One region of the Neobacillus sp. 114 genome, then DNA from elsewhere that is predicted to be linked to it. Evidence: a T-box and tRNA genes for the amino acid it is inferred to sense, from the RefSeq annotation. Region 1 holds a T-box; the other holds one or more tRNA genes.
What was found. A T-box is a leader RNA that pairs with one kind of tRNA and senses whether it is charged. The one in region 1 lies ahead of ileS (isoleucine--tRNA ligase), so its partner is inferred to be a tRNA-Ile.

Region 1 (8,773 bases):
AACAATCCCTACAATCACAGCATACACATAGCCGACAATAATCCCGGCCAAGATAGGGATAATGCTGAGCATTTTTTTAGCATATATTGAGAAAATAATAGTCGCTGCCAGCGTCACAAGCGCCACTGAGAAGTGCAGCATGCTATACTTTCCGGCTGGGTTGTTCATTGCCATTCCAACCGCAGTTCCGGAAATGGCGAGGCCAATCACAACTATGACCGGGCCAACAACAATTGGCGGGAGTAAGTTCATAATCCAGCGATGCCCCGCTCTGCTTATAATTAAAGCGACAATTCCATAAACAAGACCAGCCAAAAATGTACCGACCATCGCGGCTGCAGGTCCGCCAGAGGCTTTTGCGGCAATTACCGGTGCAATATAAGCGAAAGATGAACCGAGATAGGCAGGAACCTGAAATTTCGTAATCAATAGGAATGCCAACGTTCCGAGTCCGCTGGATATTAGTGCTATCGCTGGGTCTAAACCAACCAGGTATGGTACTAGGATTGTTGCCCCGAACATCGCAAATAAATGCTGCAAGCTTAAGGTCAGCCATTGGGCTGGTTTTGGTCTATCTTTAACATCTAGGATTGGTTTATTACTCATTTTCTGTTCTCTCCTAATTTCTATATTGTTTTCTTTATTTTCTTCAATTGTTCATATAAAAAACCCTCTTTGCCTTGTGGTTGACAAAGAGGGGTGAAAGGCGCACCGGAACATGGTCCAAGGTTTGCGCTTTTCCCTTTGTCAGCCTCACGGGACTGAAATTAAAAGGGCTGCTATTTATTTGTCATAAATACTTACTTGATCAACTTTATCTACTTCCAGCAGCTCAACGACAATTTTTTCATTGCTTGAAGTAGGGATATTTTTCCCAACATAGTCTGCTCTGATTGGCAGCTCCCTGTGACCGCGGTCGACTAGTACCGCAAGCTGGATGGAAGCAGGACGTCCAAGGTCCATAAGGGCATCAAGTCCAGCCCTAACTGTTCTTCCTGTATAAAGAACATCGTCCACGAGGACTACTTTTTTGTCACTTATGTCAAACGGAATGTCCGATCCTTTTACTAGCGGTTCCTGACTCTCCGTTTTCTTTGTTAAATCATCCCGATAAAGAGTGATGTCTAATTCACCGACTTGAATCGGACTTCCCTCAATTTGGGCTATTTTTAAAGCGAGTCGTTTTGCTATGTAAATTCCCCTGGTCCGAATTCCTACAAGCACGCAGTCTTCGATTCCTTTGTTTTTTTCGATGATTTGATGGGCAATCCTTGTCAACGCCCGCCCGATTGCCTGTTCATCCAGAACAATTGCTTTTTGGCTCATAGTCTCACCTTCTTATTATACTGAAATAAAAAACCTCTCGCCTGTGATGGCGAGAGGGAGACAGTTCTTCCTTAGGGAAATAACCTATTAACCGTTCCTTCTCGGCCTCACGGGACCGACTTAAAGGCTTATTAAACTATAGTAAGCATACTTTAATTTATTTATCCTGTCAACGATTATTTCTTAACCGGTCAAGAAGCTCTTCAAAATCCTCGGGAAGCGGGGCTTCGAATTCTAGATACTCATTTGTTCTTGGATGTATGAAACCGAGCAGACCGGCATGCAATGCCTGTCCATTTAAATCAAGTGTTTTTCTTGGTCCATATTTTGGATCACCGGCAAGCGGATAACCGATATATTTCATATGGACACGAATCTGATGGGTCCGGCCTGTCTCCAATTGACATTCCACGAATGTGAATTCATTAAAAAGCTCAAGGACACGAAAATGTGTAACAGCATGCTTCCCGTTATCAACAACCGTCATGCTTTGCCGATCTTTTGGATCCCTCCCAAGCGGAGCATCGATGGTTCCATATTCATGAGGGATCACTCCATGGACAATCGCCTTATATTTCCGTGTCACAGACTTTTCCACCAGTTGGTTAACTAGACTTTCGTGGGCCAAATCATTTTTCGCAACCATTAACAGCCCTGATGTATCCTTGTCAATCCGATGCACAATACCGGGTCTTAATACACCATTGATACCGGATAAATCCTTACAATGGGCCATTAACCCATTAACAAGTGTCCCAGTAAGGTGCCCAGGTGCAGGATGGACCACCATCCCTTTTGGCTTATTTACGACCAATACATCCTTATCTTCATAATAGATATCTAAATCCATTTCTTCCGGAACCACGTCCAATTCTTCCGGTTCTGGAATGGAAATAACGATAAAATCACTTACACTGCATTTGTAATTCGTTTTTACATTTTTCCCATTCACAAGTACATTGCCTTCTTTTATCCAATCCTGCACCTGTGTTCTAGACCATTCTTCATTCAGGCCGGAGATTACCTTATCAATCCGGTCTCCTTTTTGTTCCTCAAGAATGGTGTGTTCCATTTTCTCCATAAGACTTCTCCTTTGACGACTTCTCTTCAAGCAGCATTTGAATCATTAATAATCCAACACCAATAACTAATGCTGAATCAGCAATATTAAATACAGGGAAATTATAGCCGAAAATAAAGGTATGAATAAAATCAACAACCTCTTTCCGAACCACTCGGTCGATAAAATTCCCAATTGCACCTCCAAGCATGAAAGCAAGAGATACACCTAACAGCCATTTTCCTTTGGCCGCTTTGTAAAGATAATACATAATCGCAATAATTACAATAACCGTAATGACATAAAAAAGCCACATCTGCCCTTGAAGGATTCCCCATGCGGCCCCGCGATTCCGGTGAGAAGTAATATATAAAAATTTATCAATGATGGGTATACTCTCACCGATATACATATTTTTTTCAATAAGCCATTTAGTAATTTGGTCGAGCACAATAACGAATAGGGCGATTAAGTAATAATACACTAAGAAATACCTCCAACTTAAGCTAGACTTGCTCCCCTAGTTTAGCATACTTAATCGCTATATCACAATGAAACAAAAATTACGGTGTGGGGAAGATCGGTTTCTTGCAAAAGCCGCCAAGCAAGCTGGGATCATTGACTGTTCTAATGGTTGGAATCAAATTTAACAAGTCGAGGGGTAATAATTCACCGGAAAGTTCACATTGGCCAAAATTTCCTTCTTTGATTTTTTTCAGTGCTAAATCAATGTCCGCCATTTCTTCCTCTAAAATGGTTGTAAGCCAATTCTCTGTTTGTTTTTTCTTTAATGACCTTTCGATTTCTGTTTTTGTTTGACGGAGTTCTTGAAACAGCTTTTCCTGCATTGCATTCATAGTGTTAATACCTCCGTTATGTTATTTGTCTTATTATTACCGATCGTTTTCCATTGACCCGGATAATAATTTGACATCAGCAACAACAATTAACGGAGGTGGAAATAAATGAAAACTCACCGTTAGGCGATTCCGATAGGACGGTTCATGAGGCGTAGTTGAATTTATACTTTTCTTTTAGCAAAATGAAAGAGGCTGACAAGTCAGCCCCTTTCTATTTTACGCTAAGTGTGAATAATTTTCTTTTACAACTTGGGCACATCGAGGGCAAAGAGTTGGATGCTCCGCATCTTGGCCAACATCAGGCGTCACTACCCAGCAGCGTTCACAGGTTTCACCTTCTGCTTTTGTGACCACAATTGCCGCTGTATCTAATTTCAAGGCATCTTCTGGCGCCTCATCATAAGCACCAGCCACTTCAAAACCAGATACGATAAACAATTGTTTCAAGTTCTCTGAAACAGAATCGAGCAGCGCTTTTGTATTATCATTTACGTATAAGGTTACTTTCGCTGTTAATGACTTACCGATCACCTTTGCATTCCGGGCTTCTTCAAGTGCCTTTAAGACATCATCGCGCAGCTTCATGAATGCAGACCATTTCTCCTCCAACTCTGTAGCACCTGGAAGTTCCTGATATTCAGGAAGATCTGTCAACTGAACACTTTCCTCCTGAACCTTCGGAATATATTTCCACACCTCGTCTGCAGTGTGAGAAAGGATTGGCGAAACCAATTTGGTCAGAGCAAGCAATGATTCATATAAAACAGTTTGAATCGCCCTGCGTTCTGGATGATCAACTGCTTCAATGTACAGAACATCTTTTGCAAAATCTAGGTAGAACGCGCTTAAATCAAGCGTACAGAAATTATTAACAGAATGGTAAATGCCTGCATAATCGTAATTTTCATAAGAATTGCGAACACTCTTAATCAGCTTATTTAATTTTACCAGCATAAATTGATCTACTTCACGAAGGTTTTCGTAAGCAACCTTATTAACAGCCGGGTCAAAGTCCGCTAAATTCCCCAACAAGAAGCGGAATGTATTGCGGATTTTCCGATATACTTCAGCAACCTGCTTTAAAATTGCATCGGATACGCGGACATCGGATTGATAATCTACAGAAGCCACCCATAGGCGTAAAATATCTGCTCCCAATTGATTCATAACCTTCGCAGGGACGACGACATTACCTAATGATTTACTCATTTTTCTACCTTCACCATCAAGAGCAAATCCATGGCTTAATACTCCCTTATATGGAGCCTTGCCTGTGACAGCTACTGCAGTAGATAAAGACGAGTTAAACCAGCCGCGGTATTGGTCAGAACCTTCAAGATAAAGGTCTGCCGGACGGACCAAATCCTCTCTTTCTAAAAGCACAGCCTGATGGGAAGAACCAGAATCAAACCAAACGTCCATAATATCTGTTTCCTTCGTAAACTTGCCATTCGGACTTCCAGGATGCGAAAATCCTTCCGGAAGCAGATCCTTTGTCTCCCGCTCAAACCAAATGTTTGATCCATTCTCGCGGAATAAATTAGAAACGTGTTCAATCGTCTCGTCGGTAATGATTTCTTCTCCATTTTCGGCGTAGAATACCGGAATTGGCACACCCCAGACGCGCTGGCGGGAAATACACCAATCACCGCGGTCACGGACCATATTGAAAAGCCTTGTTTCGCCCCATGCCGGCACCCATTTGGTTGCTTTCACAGCTTCGAGCAATTGGTCGCGGAAATCTTTAATGGACGCAAACCACTGAGCAGTTGCCCGGAAAATAACCGGCTTCTTTGTTCTCCAGTCATGTGGATAGGAGTGAGTAATAAATGTAAGCTTTAACAAAGCTCCTTTTTCCTCTAGGGCTTGGGAAATCGGTTTGTTGGCCTCGTCGTAAAATAATCCTTCAAATCCCGGTGCTTCATTTGTCATATTTCCTTTATCATCAACCGGACAAAGGACATCCAAGCCGTATTTTTGACCAACATGGAAGTCATCTTCCCCGTGACCAGGAGCAGTATGAACGCAGCCAGTACCAGCATCAGTTGTCACATGCTCGCCTAACATGACAAGAGAATCACGGTCATAAAGCGGATGACGGGCTACAACATATTCAAGCTCAGCCCCTTTGACCTTTTTAAGAACGGCCGCTTCTTCCCATCCAATTTCATTCGTTACACTTTCCAATAAGCTTTCAGCCACAACATATTTTTTATCATTTACAGCTACAACCACGTAAGTTAGCTCAGGATGAACCGAAATTCCCAAGTTGGCAGGAATGGTCCATGGGGTTGTTGTCCAGATGACGATTTCCGTATCCGTATCAAGTACTCCCTTGCCATCCTTCACCGGAAAACCAACATAAATGGACGGTGAACGTTTATCTTTATATTCAATTTCTGCCTCAGCCAAAGCGGATTCACTTGACGGAGACCAATATACTGGCTTCAACCCTTTATAGATATAACCTTTTTTTGCCATTTCTCCGAAAACCTTGATTTGCTGGGCTTCGTATTCAGGCTTTAAAGTGATATATGGATTCTCCCAATCACCGCGGACACCAAGGCGTTTAAACTGGGTCCGTTGATTGTCAATCTGTTCAAGCGCATAATCTGTACAAAGCTGGCGGAATTCTGCAACGGACATTTCCTTCCGTTTAACCCCTTTATTAGTTAAAGCCTGCTCAATCGGCAGACCGTGAGTATCCCAGCCCGGCACATATGGGGCATGATAGCCGCTCATTGACTTATAGCGGACAATAAAATCCTTTAAAATTTTATTTAATGCATGGCCCATATGGATATCACCATTTGCATATGGAGGGCCATCATGCAAAACAAACATCGGACGCCCTTTAGTGCGCTCCTGTACTTTTTGGTAAATATTCATTTCTTCCCATTTTGCCTGCATCTCCGGTTCTCTTTGCGGAAGATTACCACGCATTGGGAAATCCGTTTGCGGCATTAATAACGTGTCTTTGTATTCCATTTTATTTCCTCCAATACCTTTCTATTGAACAGAATTGACATTCTTGCAAATAAAAAAACCCCCTCATCCCAAAAAAGGGACGAGAAGGTTTTATTCCCGCGGTACCACCCTGATTGATAGAACTGTCTTATTCTATCCTCTTGCGAATTCGTAACGTGAATACACGCCTTAGTCTACTGTTCTAAATATAGAGGTTCGACCTCGGAACTCGAGGGTGATTTTCCAATCTTTCGGCTTTATCGGGCTTCCACCATCCCCGACTCGCTAATAAGCTTTTTGAAAAATTGTACTGTCCCTGTCTTCGTCATTTTCATTCAATTAATCTGTTAAGAAATTATATGCTACTAAATAGCTGTTCGTCAAGCTAATGAATCCTCTTCTTCGTGGATTTTCAGCTCGGTGGCATCAAGTTCGTACTCTAAAAGGTGATCCCAATCGTCAGTATTCAGCATATCGAGCTGTGCCTCAATCAGCATTTTGAAACGGGTGCGGAAAATTTTCGACTGCTTCTTTAAATCTTCTATCTCCAGAGCAATCTTTCTCGCTTTAGATAGGGATTCGTTAACGATACGGTCCGCATTCTTTTCCGCTTCCTTGACGATTAGCTTCGCTTCCTTTTGGGCATTGCGTTTTACTTCTTCCCCTGCCTCCTGGGCAATCACAATCGATTTATTAAGTGTTTCTTCAATACTTGTAAAATGCCCTAAACGCTCCTGCAGGTCAGTTAAACGCTCTTCCAATTCTTTTTTCTCTCTTAGGACAAGCTCGTAATCCTTGATTACCTGATCAAGAAATTCGTTTACTTCATCCTCGTCATACCCTCTAAATCCTTTATTAAATTCTTTATTATGAATATCTAACGGCGTTAACGGCATGATGCCACCTCCAACAATCTGTGCAATCTATGTAAATGTGAATATTCGACAAGTTTTTTGAAAATCCTGCAAGAAAATAAATTATTTTTGTCTTCCGACAGAAATTCGCCATTTTTCTTTCTTTGTTTTCCCCTCAATACCGGACAATCTTACCCTTCCATGGCCCCGGACCGACAGCATATCGCCAATTTCACAAACAAAGGCCGGGCTTTCAATCTGAGTCCAATTGACCTTAACTAGGCCTGCCGCAATATAGTTTTGCGATTTTTGCCGAGAAAGATTATAAACACCAGAAATAACAGTATCCAGCCTTAAAGAAGATACTGTTAATTCATGTTCCTCCCATAATTCTTTAGGAGAAATTATATTTTCGGGCGGCTTCTCAAATAAATGAACCGTTGCTTTACCGATTGATTCAAGATTAGTGCTGATATAGCCGCCGATTTCCTTGGCTGCCAAGAATTGGATTTGTTCATCATCGACAAGAATATCGCCAAATTTCCCACGTTTTAGTCCCAACGACATCAATGTGCCTAGGACGTTGGGATGTTCAATTTTGATAAACTTCTTTGGATAGTCAATTTCAAACAAGCTGATTTGAAAATCCTCTTGAACTGGCACTAGATATTCAGGGAATAGAAGAGCCCTTTTTCGTTCTGCCCCTGGCCAGCCGCCAAAGAGTTGATATTTTACATCACCATTTTCACCGATGATCGTCTTTAAGATATGCTGTTCTCTTGGGTCAAGAAAGTCCGTTAATTTCGGGGCATACTGAAGTTCGACAGTGTTTTTCCACTGCATGACCTGGTCAATATAATCCCGTTCTTCTGGACGAAAATGCTGATATATATTCATGCTCTAAAAACCAACCTATTTTAATTATTATGAGAGCCAGACAGCTACATAGCTTAAGCCCCGTGTTGCAAAGTTGAGCACAAGAAATGCGACAATCGGAGAAATGTCAATCATGCCGATTGCGGGAATAATCCTTCTGAATGGTTCTAAATATGGCTCACAAATTCTTGCTAAGAATTGACCGATTGCGGATTCTTTGGCACCCGGAAACCAAGACATCAATATGTAAATAATTAATGCCCACGAGTAAGCCCAAATGAGTTTTTGTATTAAACCGATAACAAAAAACATCTCTTTACCACCTCGTATTCATATTTTCGTGGTCAGGGAGCAATTCCGAAATATTCCCCGATACTTCCATATTATCCGGGGTGCACAAGAATATATTGGCGCCAATTTTCTGGATTTCCCCGCCAAGAGTATATACTACTCCTCCTAAGAAATGAACAATCTGCCGGCCTTCCTCTGGATCAATCCGCTGCAAATTCACCACCACCGCACGGCGGTTTTTTAGATGGTCGGCAATCTCGGTTGCCTCAGATTCGGAATGCGGTTCCGCCAATATAAGCTTTGAAGGCTTTACTTGGACAGGGGGCTTTTGCACACTTTGCAGGCTGACTACATTATGACTTTTTAACGGCTGTTTTTTCTGCTTTATCGGTTCCTTCGGCTCACTATAATCTTCATTTTGCTCATCGTTGTCATCGTCTAAAAAGAAAAATGTTTTTAGTTTAGATTTAATTGTCATATCAACTCTCCTAACCAGCTTCACCAACAAGCGCTGTACCTATTCTTACCATCGTAGCCCC
Region 2 (8,773 bases), 2.3 Mb from region 1:
TACTATTTGAAATGAACTTTTATCATAGTTAAAAATAACAGTTGACGAACATTAATTTGAGTAGTAATATAATCATTGTCGCTGATGCGAGATAGTTGGAAGAAAAGTTCTGTTTCATAAATTATCTTGATGTAGGTTGATAAATAGAAGACATTATGTTAATATAAAAAATGCCGCTAATCGATAGATTAGTAGATAGTTCTTTGAAAACTAAACAAACAAAAACGTCAACAAACAATAATATTCGTTTCATTTGAAACGAAGCCAACGTAACATTTTTGAGCTAATCGACTCAACTTTATTGGAGAGTTTGATCCTGGCTCAGGACGAACGCTGGCGGCGTGCCTAATACATGCAAGTCGAGCGAATCACAGGGAGCTTGCTCCCGGTGGTTAGCGGCGGACGGGTGAGTAACACGTGGGCAACCTGCCTGTAAGACTGGGATAACTTCGGGAAACCGGAGCTAATACCGGATAATTTCTTCCCTCGCATGAGGGAAGGTTGAAAGTCGGTTTCGGCTGACACTTACAGATGGGCCCGCGGCGCATTAGCTAGTTGGTGAGGTAACGGCTCACCAAGGCAACGATGCGTAGCCGACCTGAGAGGGTGATCGGCCACACTGGGACTGAGACACGGCCCAGACTCCTACGGGAGGCAGCAGTAGGGAATCTTCCACAATGGACGAAAGTCTGATGGAGCAACGCCGCGTGAGCGATGAAGGCCTTCGGGTCGTAAAGCTCTGTTGTCAGGGAAGAACAAGTATCGGAGTAACTGCCGGTACCTTGACGGTACCTGACCAGAAAGCCACGGCTAACTACGTGCCAGCAGCCGCGGTAATACGTAGGTGGCAAGCGTTGTCCGGAATTATTGGGCGTAAAGCGCGCGCAGGCGGTCCTTTAAGTCTGATGTGAAAGCCCACGGCTCAACCGTGGAGGGTCATTGGAAACTGGGGGACTTGAGTGCAGAAGAGGAAAGCGGAATTCCACGTGTAGCGGTGAAATGCGTAGAGATGTGGAGGAACACCAGTGGCGAAGGCGGCTTTCTGGTCTGTAACTGACGCTGAGGCGCGAAAGCGTGGGGAGCAAACAGGATTAGATACCCTGGTAGTCCACGCCGTAAACGATGAGTGCTAAGTGTTAGAGGGTTTCCGCCCTTTAGTGCTGCAGCTAACGCATTAAGCACTCCGCCTGGGGAGTACGGCCGCAAGGCTGAAACTCAAAGGAATTGACGGGGGCCCGCACAAGCGGTGGAGCATGTGGTTTAATTCGAAGCAACGCGAAGAACCTTACCAGGTCTTGACATCCTCTGACACTCCTAGAGATAGGAATTTCCCCTTCGGGGGACAGAGTGACAGGTGGTGCATGGTTGTCGTCAGCTCGTGTCGTGAGATGTTGGGTTAAGTCCCGCAACGAGCGCAACCCTTGATCTTAGTTGCCAGCATTCAGTTGGGCACTCTAAGGTGACTGCCGGTGACAAACCGGAGGAAGGTGGGGATGACGTCAAATCATCATGCCCCTTATGACCTGGGCTACACACGTGCTACAATGGATGGTACAAAGGGCAGCGAAGCCGCGAGGTGGAGCCAATCCCATAAAACCATTCTCAGTTCGGATTGCAGGCTGCAACTCGCCTGCATGAAGCCGGAATCGCTAGTAATCGCGGATCAGCATGCCGCGGTGAATACGTTCCCGGGCCTTGTACACACCGCCCGTCACACCACGAGAGTTTGTAACACCCGAAGTCGGTGGGGTAACCGTAAGGAGCCAGCCGCCTAAGGTGGGACAGATGATTGGGGTGAAGTCGTAACAAGGTAGCCGTATCGGAAGGTGCGGCTGGATCACCTCCTTTCTAAGGATAATGCAGTCCTTATGGACTGATAAGAAGTTGACTGTTTCTTGTTTGTTTAGTTTTGAGGGAATTATCCTTCAGAACTTTTTTTGTTCCTTGAAAACTAGATAATTGTATCGAAGAAGTAACCAAGTAAGAACCGAGTAATCGCCATTTTAGTTTTTCTCTCTTATTTTTAAGAGTAAAAACCTTTTAGGTTAAGTTAGAAAGGGCGCACGGTGAATGCCTTGGCACTAGGAGCCGATGAAGGACGGGACTAACACCGATATGCTTCGGGGAGCTGTAAGTAAGCGCCGATCCGGAGATTTCCGAATGGGGAAACCCACTGTTCGTAATGGAACAGTATCTTTACCTGAATACATAGGGTATTGAAGGCAGACCCGGGGAACTGAAACATCTAAGTACCCGGAGGAAGAGAAAGCAAACGCGATTCCCTGAGTAGCGGCGAGCGAAACGGGAACAGCCCAAACCGAAAGGCTTGCCTTTCGGGGTTGTAGGACACTCAACATGGAGTTACAAAGGAACGGGGTAGATGAAGCGGTCTGGAAAGGCCGGCCATAGAAGGTAAAAGCCCTGTAGTTGAAACTTCGTTCCCTCCCGAGTGGATCCTGAGTACGGCCGGACACGTGAAATCCGGTCGGAAGCAGGGAGGACCATCTCCCAAGGCTAAATACTCCCTAGTGACCGATAGTGAACCAGTACCGTGAGGGAAAGGTGAAAAGCACCCCGGAAGGGGAGTGAAAGAGATCCTGAAACCGTGTGCCTACAAGTAGTCAGAGCCCGTTCATGGGTGATGGCGTGCCTTTTGTAGAATGAACCGGCGAGTTACGATTGCATGCGAGGTTAAGTTGAAGAGACGGAGCCGCAGCGAAAGCGAGTCTGAATAGGGCGAAATAGTATGTAGTCGTAGACCCGAAACCAGGTGATCTACCCATGTCCAGGGTGAAGTCCAGGTAACACTGGATGGAGGCCCGAACCCACGCACGTTGAAAAGTGCGGGGATGAGGTGTGGGTAGCGGAGAAATTCCAATCGAACTTGGAGATAGCTGGTTCTCTCCGAAATAGCTTTAGGGCTAGCCTCACGTAGTTAGAGTCTTGGAGGTAGAGCACTGTTTGGACTAGGGGCCCTCATCGGGTTACCGAATTCAGACAAACTCCGAATGCCAATGACTTATCCGTGGGAGTCAGACTGCGAGTGATAAGATCCGTAGTCAAAAGGGAAACAGCCCAGACCACCAGCTAAGGTCCCAAAGTATACGTTAAGTGGAAAAGGATGTGGAGTTGCTTAGACAACCAGGATGTTGGCTTAGAAGCAGCCACCATTTAAAGAGTGCGTAATAGCTCACTGGTCGAGTGACTCTGCGCCGAAAATGTACCGGGGCTAAACGTATCACCGAAGCTGTGGGTGGACACCTTATGGTGTCCGCGGTAGGAGAGCGTTCTAAGGGCGTTGAAGCTAGACCGTAAGGACTGGTGGAGCGCTTAGAAGTGAGAATGCCGGTATGAGTAGCGAAAGATGAGTGAGAATCTCATCCACCGTATGCCTAAGGTTTCCTGAGGAAGGCTCGTCCGCTCAGGGTTAGTCGGGACCTAAGCCGAGGCCGAAAGGCGTAGGCGATGGACAACAGGTTGATATTCCTGTACCACCTCTTTATCGTTTGAGTGATGGGGGACGCAGGAGGATAGGGTAAGCGCACTGCTGGATATGTGCGTGTAAGCAGTTAGGCTGGTGAATAGGAAAATCCGTTCACCTTAAGGCTGAGCTGTGATGCCGAGGGAATTATAGTACCGAAGTTCCTGATTCCACACTGCCAAGAAAAGCCTCTAGCGAGATAAAAGGTGCCCGTACCGCAAACCGACACAGGTAGGCGAGGAGAGAATCCTAAGGTGAGCGAGAGAACTCTCGTTAAGGAACTCGGCAAAATGACCCCGTAACTTCGGGAGAAGGGGTGCTTTTTGGGGTGAATAGCCCCGAAGAGCCGCAGTGAATAGGCCCAGGCGACTGTTTAGCAAAAACACAGGTCTCTGCAAAGCCGCAAGGCGAAGTATAGGGGCTGACGCCTGCCCGGTGCTGGAAGGTTAAGAGGAGGGGTTAGCTGCTAAGCGAAGCTCTGAATCGAAGCCCCAGTAAACGGCGGCCGTAACTATAACGGTCCTAAGGTAGCGAAATTCCTTGTCGGGTAAGTTCCGACCCGCACGAAAGGCGTAACGATCTGGGCACTGTCTCAACGAGAGACTCGGTGAAATTATAGTACCTGTGAAGATGCAGGTTACCCGCGACAGGACGGAAAGACCCCATGGAGCTTTACTGTAGCCTGATATTGAATTTTGGTACAGCTTGTACAGGATAGGTAGGAGCCTGAGAGACATGAGCGCCAGCTTGTGTGGAGGCGTCGGTGGGATACTACCCTGGCTGTATTGAAATTCTAACCTGCACCCCTCATCGGGGTGGGAGACAGTGTCAGGTGGGCAGTTTGACTGGGGCGGTCGCCTCCTAAAATGTAACGGAGGCGCCCAAAGGTTCCCTCAGAATGGTTGGAAATCATTCGCAGAGTGTAAAGGCACAAGGGAGCTTGACTGCGAGACTTACAAGTCGAGCAGGGACGAAAGTCGGGCTTAGTGATCCGGTGGTTCCGCATGGAAGGGCCATCGCTCAACGGATAAAAGCTACCCTGGGGATAACAGGCTTATCTCCCCCAAGAGTCCACATCGACGGGGAGGTTTGGCACCTCGATGTCGGCTCATCGCATCCTGGGGCTGTAGTCGGTCCCAAGGGTTGGGCTGTTCGCCCATTAAAGCGGTACGCGAGCTGGGTTCAGAACGTCGTGAGACAGTTCGGTCCCTATCCGTCGTGGGCGCAGGAAATTTGAGAGGAGCTGTCCTTAGTACGAGAGGACCGGGATGGACGCACCGCTGGTGTACCAGTTGTCTTGCCAAAGGCATCGCTGGGTAGCTATGTGCGGACGGGATAAGTGCTGAAAGCATCTAAGCATGAAGCCCCCCTCGAGATGAGATTTCCCATAGCGTCAAGCTAGTAAGATCCCTGAAAGATGATCAGGTTGATAGGTCAGAGGTGGAAGCGCGGTGACGTGTGGAGCTGACTGATACTAATCGATCGAGGACTTAACCAAACAGAAAAGCGGAAGCGGCCGGTTAGCAACGTATGGCCTGGAGGGCTTTGACTGAGATAAGTGTAAACTCGCCGATTGGCAAGCCGTTAGGCGCAGACAGAGGTGTAGTTGAACTTATGCGTTCAGAATTTAGTAATAAATTCTGATTAGCTAAAGGAAACACGATGAGCTTTAGCGAATCGATGTTGACTTATCGTAGGGAAAAGACCGAAGGACACTAGTTGCTGGACGCTGGAGCTAGACAATCATCAATGTAAAATGGCAACTCGTTTTTACTAAACTTCTTCTGTATTATCTAGTTTTGAGGGAATGAAATCCCAATATGCAATATTATATATTGCGGGTGTGGCGGAATCGGCAGACGCGCTAGATTCAGGTTCTAGTGGTAGTAATACCGTATGGGTTCAAGTCCCTTCACCCGCATCAAAGAGATTAAAATGCGGAAGTAGTTCAGTGGTAGAACACCACCTTGCCAAGGTGGGGGTCGCGGGTTCGAATCCCGTCTTCCGCTCCAAACATGCCGGGGTGGCGGAACTGGCAGACGCACAGGACTTAAAATCCTGCGGTAGGTGACTACCGTACCGGTTCGATTCCGGTCCTCGGCACCATTATTTCTCTAACGGGAACTAGCTTTAGCTTGATTGAGTACTACGTTCGGGACGAAGGATCGCTTACTTCAGATTCTGTTTTCCTGATTATAATATGTATGGGGCCTTAGCTCAGCTGGGAGAGCGCCTGCTTTGCACGCAGGAGGTCAGCGGTTCGATCCCGCTAGGCTCCACCATTTTCATATTTGCTTTTGGCGGTGTAGCTCAGCTGGCTAGAGCGTACGGTTCATACCCGTAAGGTCGGGGGTTCGATCCCCTCCGCCGCTATTACTTTTTTTAAAATTATATAATGGAGGGGTAGCGAAGTGGCTAAACGCGGCGGACTGTAAATCCGCTCCCTCAGGGTTCGGCGGTTCGAATCCGTCCCCCTCCACCATTTATAGGGGCATAGTTTAAAGGTAGAACTAAGGTCTCCAAAACCTTCAGTGTGGGTTCGATTCCTACTGCCCCTGTCTATAAATCTTAGAATGAACACCTTCCTATAATTTTCAGGGAGGTGTTTTTTGTGCTAATTCAAACGTATTGAACTAACAAATGGAACCTATTTCATTAAGACGCGTAAACTGGTGTAATTTAATTTGTACACTGAATGAAATGGGGAAAAAAATGTTTTATATAAGAGAAGTTTTTCTGCTTGTTCCTGATAAGGTAAGCGAATTCAATGAAATTTTTGAAGAACTTATTTTTCCAATGAAAATAAAAAGTGGAGCAAAAATTATCGGCCGCTGGATGACAAAAGGGAAAGCTGAGGTAACGATTATTTGGGAGTATCCAAATCATGAAGAATATTTAAAAATTGAAGAGCGTGTTATTAAAGATGAGATGTATAAACAATTACAAAACCGCATTTCGAATGTAGACGAATTTTTTATCGATACTCGAAAAGATTATTTATCTTCATTTGGAGAATATACAAAAACAAAACCGACTATAACGGTTAGTGGGTATATTACAAACGAGAACCAAGAAACTTTATTAGTAAAAACTTATTGGAGAGCAGATACGTGGGAACTTCCTGGCGGGGGCGTTGATGAAGGAGAAACTTTAGACACGGCACTTGTTCGGGAGATTTTAGAGGAAACAGGCATTCAAGTTGAGTTGCATGGAGTATCGGGTGTGTATTCAAATGGAAATACTGTTTCAATTGTTTTTCGTGGGAAGTATGCAGGCGGTGAGCCTAAAACATCCAAGGAAACCAAGGAAGTTCGCTTCGTCAAACTCGATTCTTCCAATGTTTCTCACTATATTAAAAGAGGCAAATTTATTCCCAGGGTGATTGATGCAATGACGGGAAATAGGGCTCCCTACGAAGCTTTCAAGGTCCGTCCATATGAATTATTAAAAAGAATGGAAGGTAATCTTGAAAGGGATTAAGTAATGTGCTGCCCGATTGGCGCAGTGAATCTCTCTTAAATTGCCATTCAGTGCGCCAATCAGCTAAATAATAAAAAAGATTGTGATATTTATCGACAGGTAAAAGAATTCTTGTTATAATGTAATTCGTCTTTGATAATTACTTTTTATTATGGGCCTATAGCTCAGCTGGTTAGAGCGCACGCCTGATAAGCGTGAGGTCGATGGTTCAAGTCCATTTAGGCCCATTACAATAAATAGCAGTCAAAAACCGAGTTCAAAATGACTCGGTTTTTTATTTGAGTTTAGACGTTTTGGAAAGCATTAAGGAAAAGAGGTTTTAGAGGAAATAAATATGCCTGAACTTGAAGGACAGAAGTGTAAGAGATGCAGGGTTACGATTGTTATGGAAACAATCTCGTCGAGAAAAACCCTTTATTGCCCTAATTGTCAAAAGTGATTCTGAATCCCGCCGATTGCCGGTGGGGTTTTTTATTAAAAAGTTAATCAATTTGCAAAATTATTGTTTCCGAATTTGTTTAAATGTACTATACTATATACAAATAAGTATAGCACATTTAAATATATATAACATATTTATTGTGAATAAGGTGGTGCTAATGATTAAACTCACCAAGCGTCAGGATGAAATTCTGCAGATTGTAAAGGAAAATGGCCCGATAACCGGTAAAGAAATTGCAGAGAAACTCTCTGTTACTAGAGCGGCATTAAGACCGGACCTTGCAATCTTGACCATGTCCGGCAGTCTGGATGCCAGACCGCGTGTAGGGTATTTTTTTAATGACAAATTAGAGGTAAAACGTCAGGCGAAGAAGTTTATTCAGCAAAAGGTATCCGATTTTAAGGCTCATCCAATCGTGGTTGAAAAATCAACTTCTGTTTATAATGCGATTGTTCAGTTGTTCCTCGAGGATGTTGGAACACTTTATGCGGTGGATACAGAAGGAAACTTAGCAGGAGTGATTTCCCGAAAGGATTTGCTCAGGGCTGCACTTGGGAACAAAAATCTGCAAGAATTGCCCGTAAGTGTCATTATGACAAGAATGCCTAATATTATCACGATTAATTCAGAGGAAACCTTGCTCGAAGCGGCCAAAAAAATGATTAATTTTCATATTGACTCCTTACCGGTAGTAAAGGAAGTCGATCATAAAAATAATACATATTTGTTGTTAGGGAGAATTACCAAGACGACAATAACAAGGGCCTATTTAGAATTTATGGAAGAAAAATAGATTAAGGGGAGTTGCTGCGATTTTGGTACAAAAGGAAGTTGTCTACGTAGTATCTGACTCGGTTGGTGAAACAGCTGAGCTCGTTGTAAAAGCGGTGGCAACACAGTTTAATGGTGGACAGGTAGAAATTCGCCGAAACTCATATGTAGAGGACATTGAAGACATTGAAGATGTGATTATTTTGGCAAGAAAGGACCATTCCATCATTGCCTATACCATCGTCATTCCGGAATTAAAAGATTATTTAGATAAGCGTGCCATGGAAGAGGGGATAATGGCAGTGGACCTCCTCAACCCATTAATGAATGCATTTGCAACAAGGTTTAATAAACAGCCCCACCGCCAGCCTGGCCTAATGAGAAAATTAGACGAAGAATATTTCCGCAAAATCGAGGCGATTGAATTTGCCGTGAAATATGATGATGGACGGGACCCAAGAGGAATTATGAAGGCCGATATTGTTTTAATCGGTGTGTCCCGGACTTCAAAAACGCCGCTGTCCATGTACCTTGCCCATAAGCGTTTTAAAGTGGCCAATGTCCCGTTGGTTCCAGAAGTGCCTCCGCCAGATGAACTT

Region 2: it has a tRNA-Ile gene. The T-box ahead of ileS (isoleucine--tRNA ligase) is inferred to sense a tRNA for this amino acid. The anticodon was not compared.

The regions. Positions count from the first base shown of each region.
Region 1 is NZ_CP126144.1:2,089,599-2,098,371, reverse strand. Features, by position in the region: gene QNN06_RS10555 (solute carrier family 23 protein) at 1-606, opposite strand, end outside; gene pyrR (bifunctional pyr operon transcriptional regulator/uracil phosphoribosyltransferase PyrR) at 784-1,326, opposite strand; gene QNN06_RS10545 (RluA family pseudouridine synthase) at 1,496-2,407, opposite strand; gene lspA (signal peptidase II) at 2,379-2,870, opposite strand; gene QNN06_RS10535 (hypothetical protein) at 2,950-3,243, opposite strand; gene ileS (isoleucine--tRNA ligase) at 3,463-6,234, opposite strand; T-box leader at 6,307-6,545, opposite strand; gene QNN06_RS10525 (DivIVA domain-containing protein) at 6,594-7,109, opposite strand; gene QNN06_RS10520 (YlmH family RNA-binding protein) at 7,191-7,964, opposite strand; gene QNN06_RS10515 (YggT family protein) at 7,992-8,255, opposite strand; gene QNN06_RS10510 (cell division protein SepF) at 8,260-8,712, opposite strand; gene QNN06_RS10505 (YggS family pyridoxal phosphate-dependent enzyme) at 8,723-8,773, opposite strand, start outside.
Region 2 is NZ_CP126144.1:4,366,610-4,375,382, reverse strand. Features, by position in the region: rRNA gene QNN06_RS21200 (16S ribosomal RNA) at 299-1,848, shown strand; rRNA gene QNN06_RS21195 (23S ribosomal RNA) at 2,044-4,979, shown strand; tRNA gene QNN06_RS21190 (tRNA-Leu) at 5,319-5,402, shown strand; tRNA gene QNN06_RS21185 (tRNA-Gly) at 5,419-5,493, shown strand; tRNA gene QNN06_RS21180 (tRNA-Leu) at 5,499-5,587, shown strand; tRNA gene QNN06_RS21175 (tRNA-Ala) at 5,688-5,763, shown strand; tRNA gene QNN06_RS21170 (tRNA-Met) at 5,781-5,854, shown strand; tRNA gene QNN06_RS21165 (tRNA-Tyr) at 5,879-5,963, shown strand; tRNA gene QNN06_RS21160 (tRNA-Trp) at 5,969-6,039, shown strand; gene QNN06_RS21155 (NUDIX domain-containing protein) at 6,194-6,961, shown strand; tRNA gene QNN06_RS21150 (tRNA-Ile) at 7,115-7,188, shown strand; gene QNN06_RS21145 (zinc finger domain-containing protein) at 7,296-7,400, shown strand; gene ccpN (transcriptional regulator CcpN) at 7,561-8,196, shown strand; gene QNN06_RS21135 (pyruvate, water dikinase regulatory protein) at 8,219-8,773, shown strand, end outside.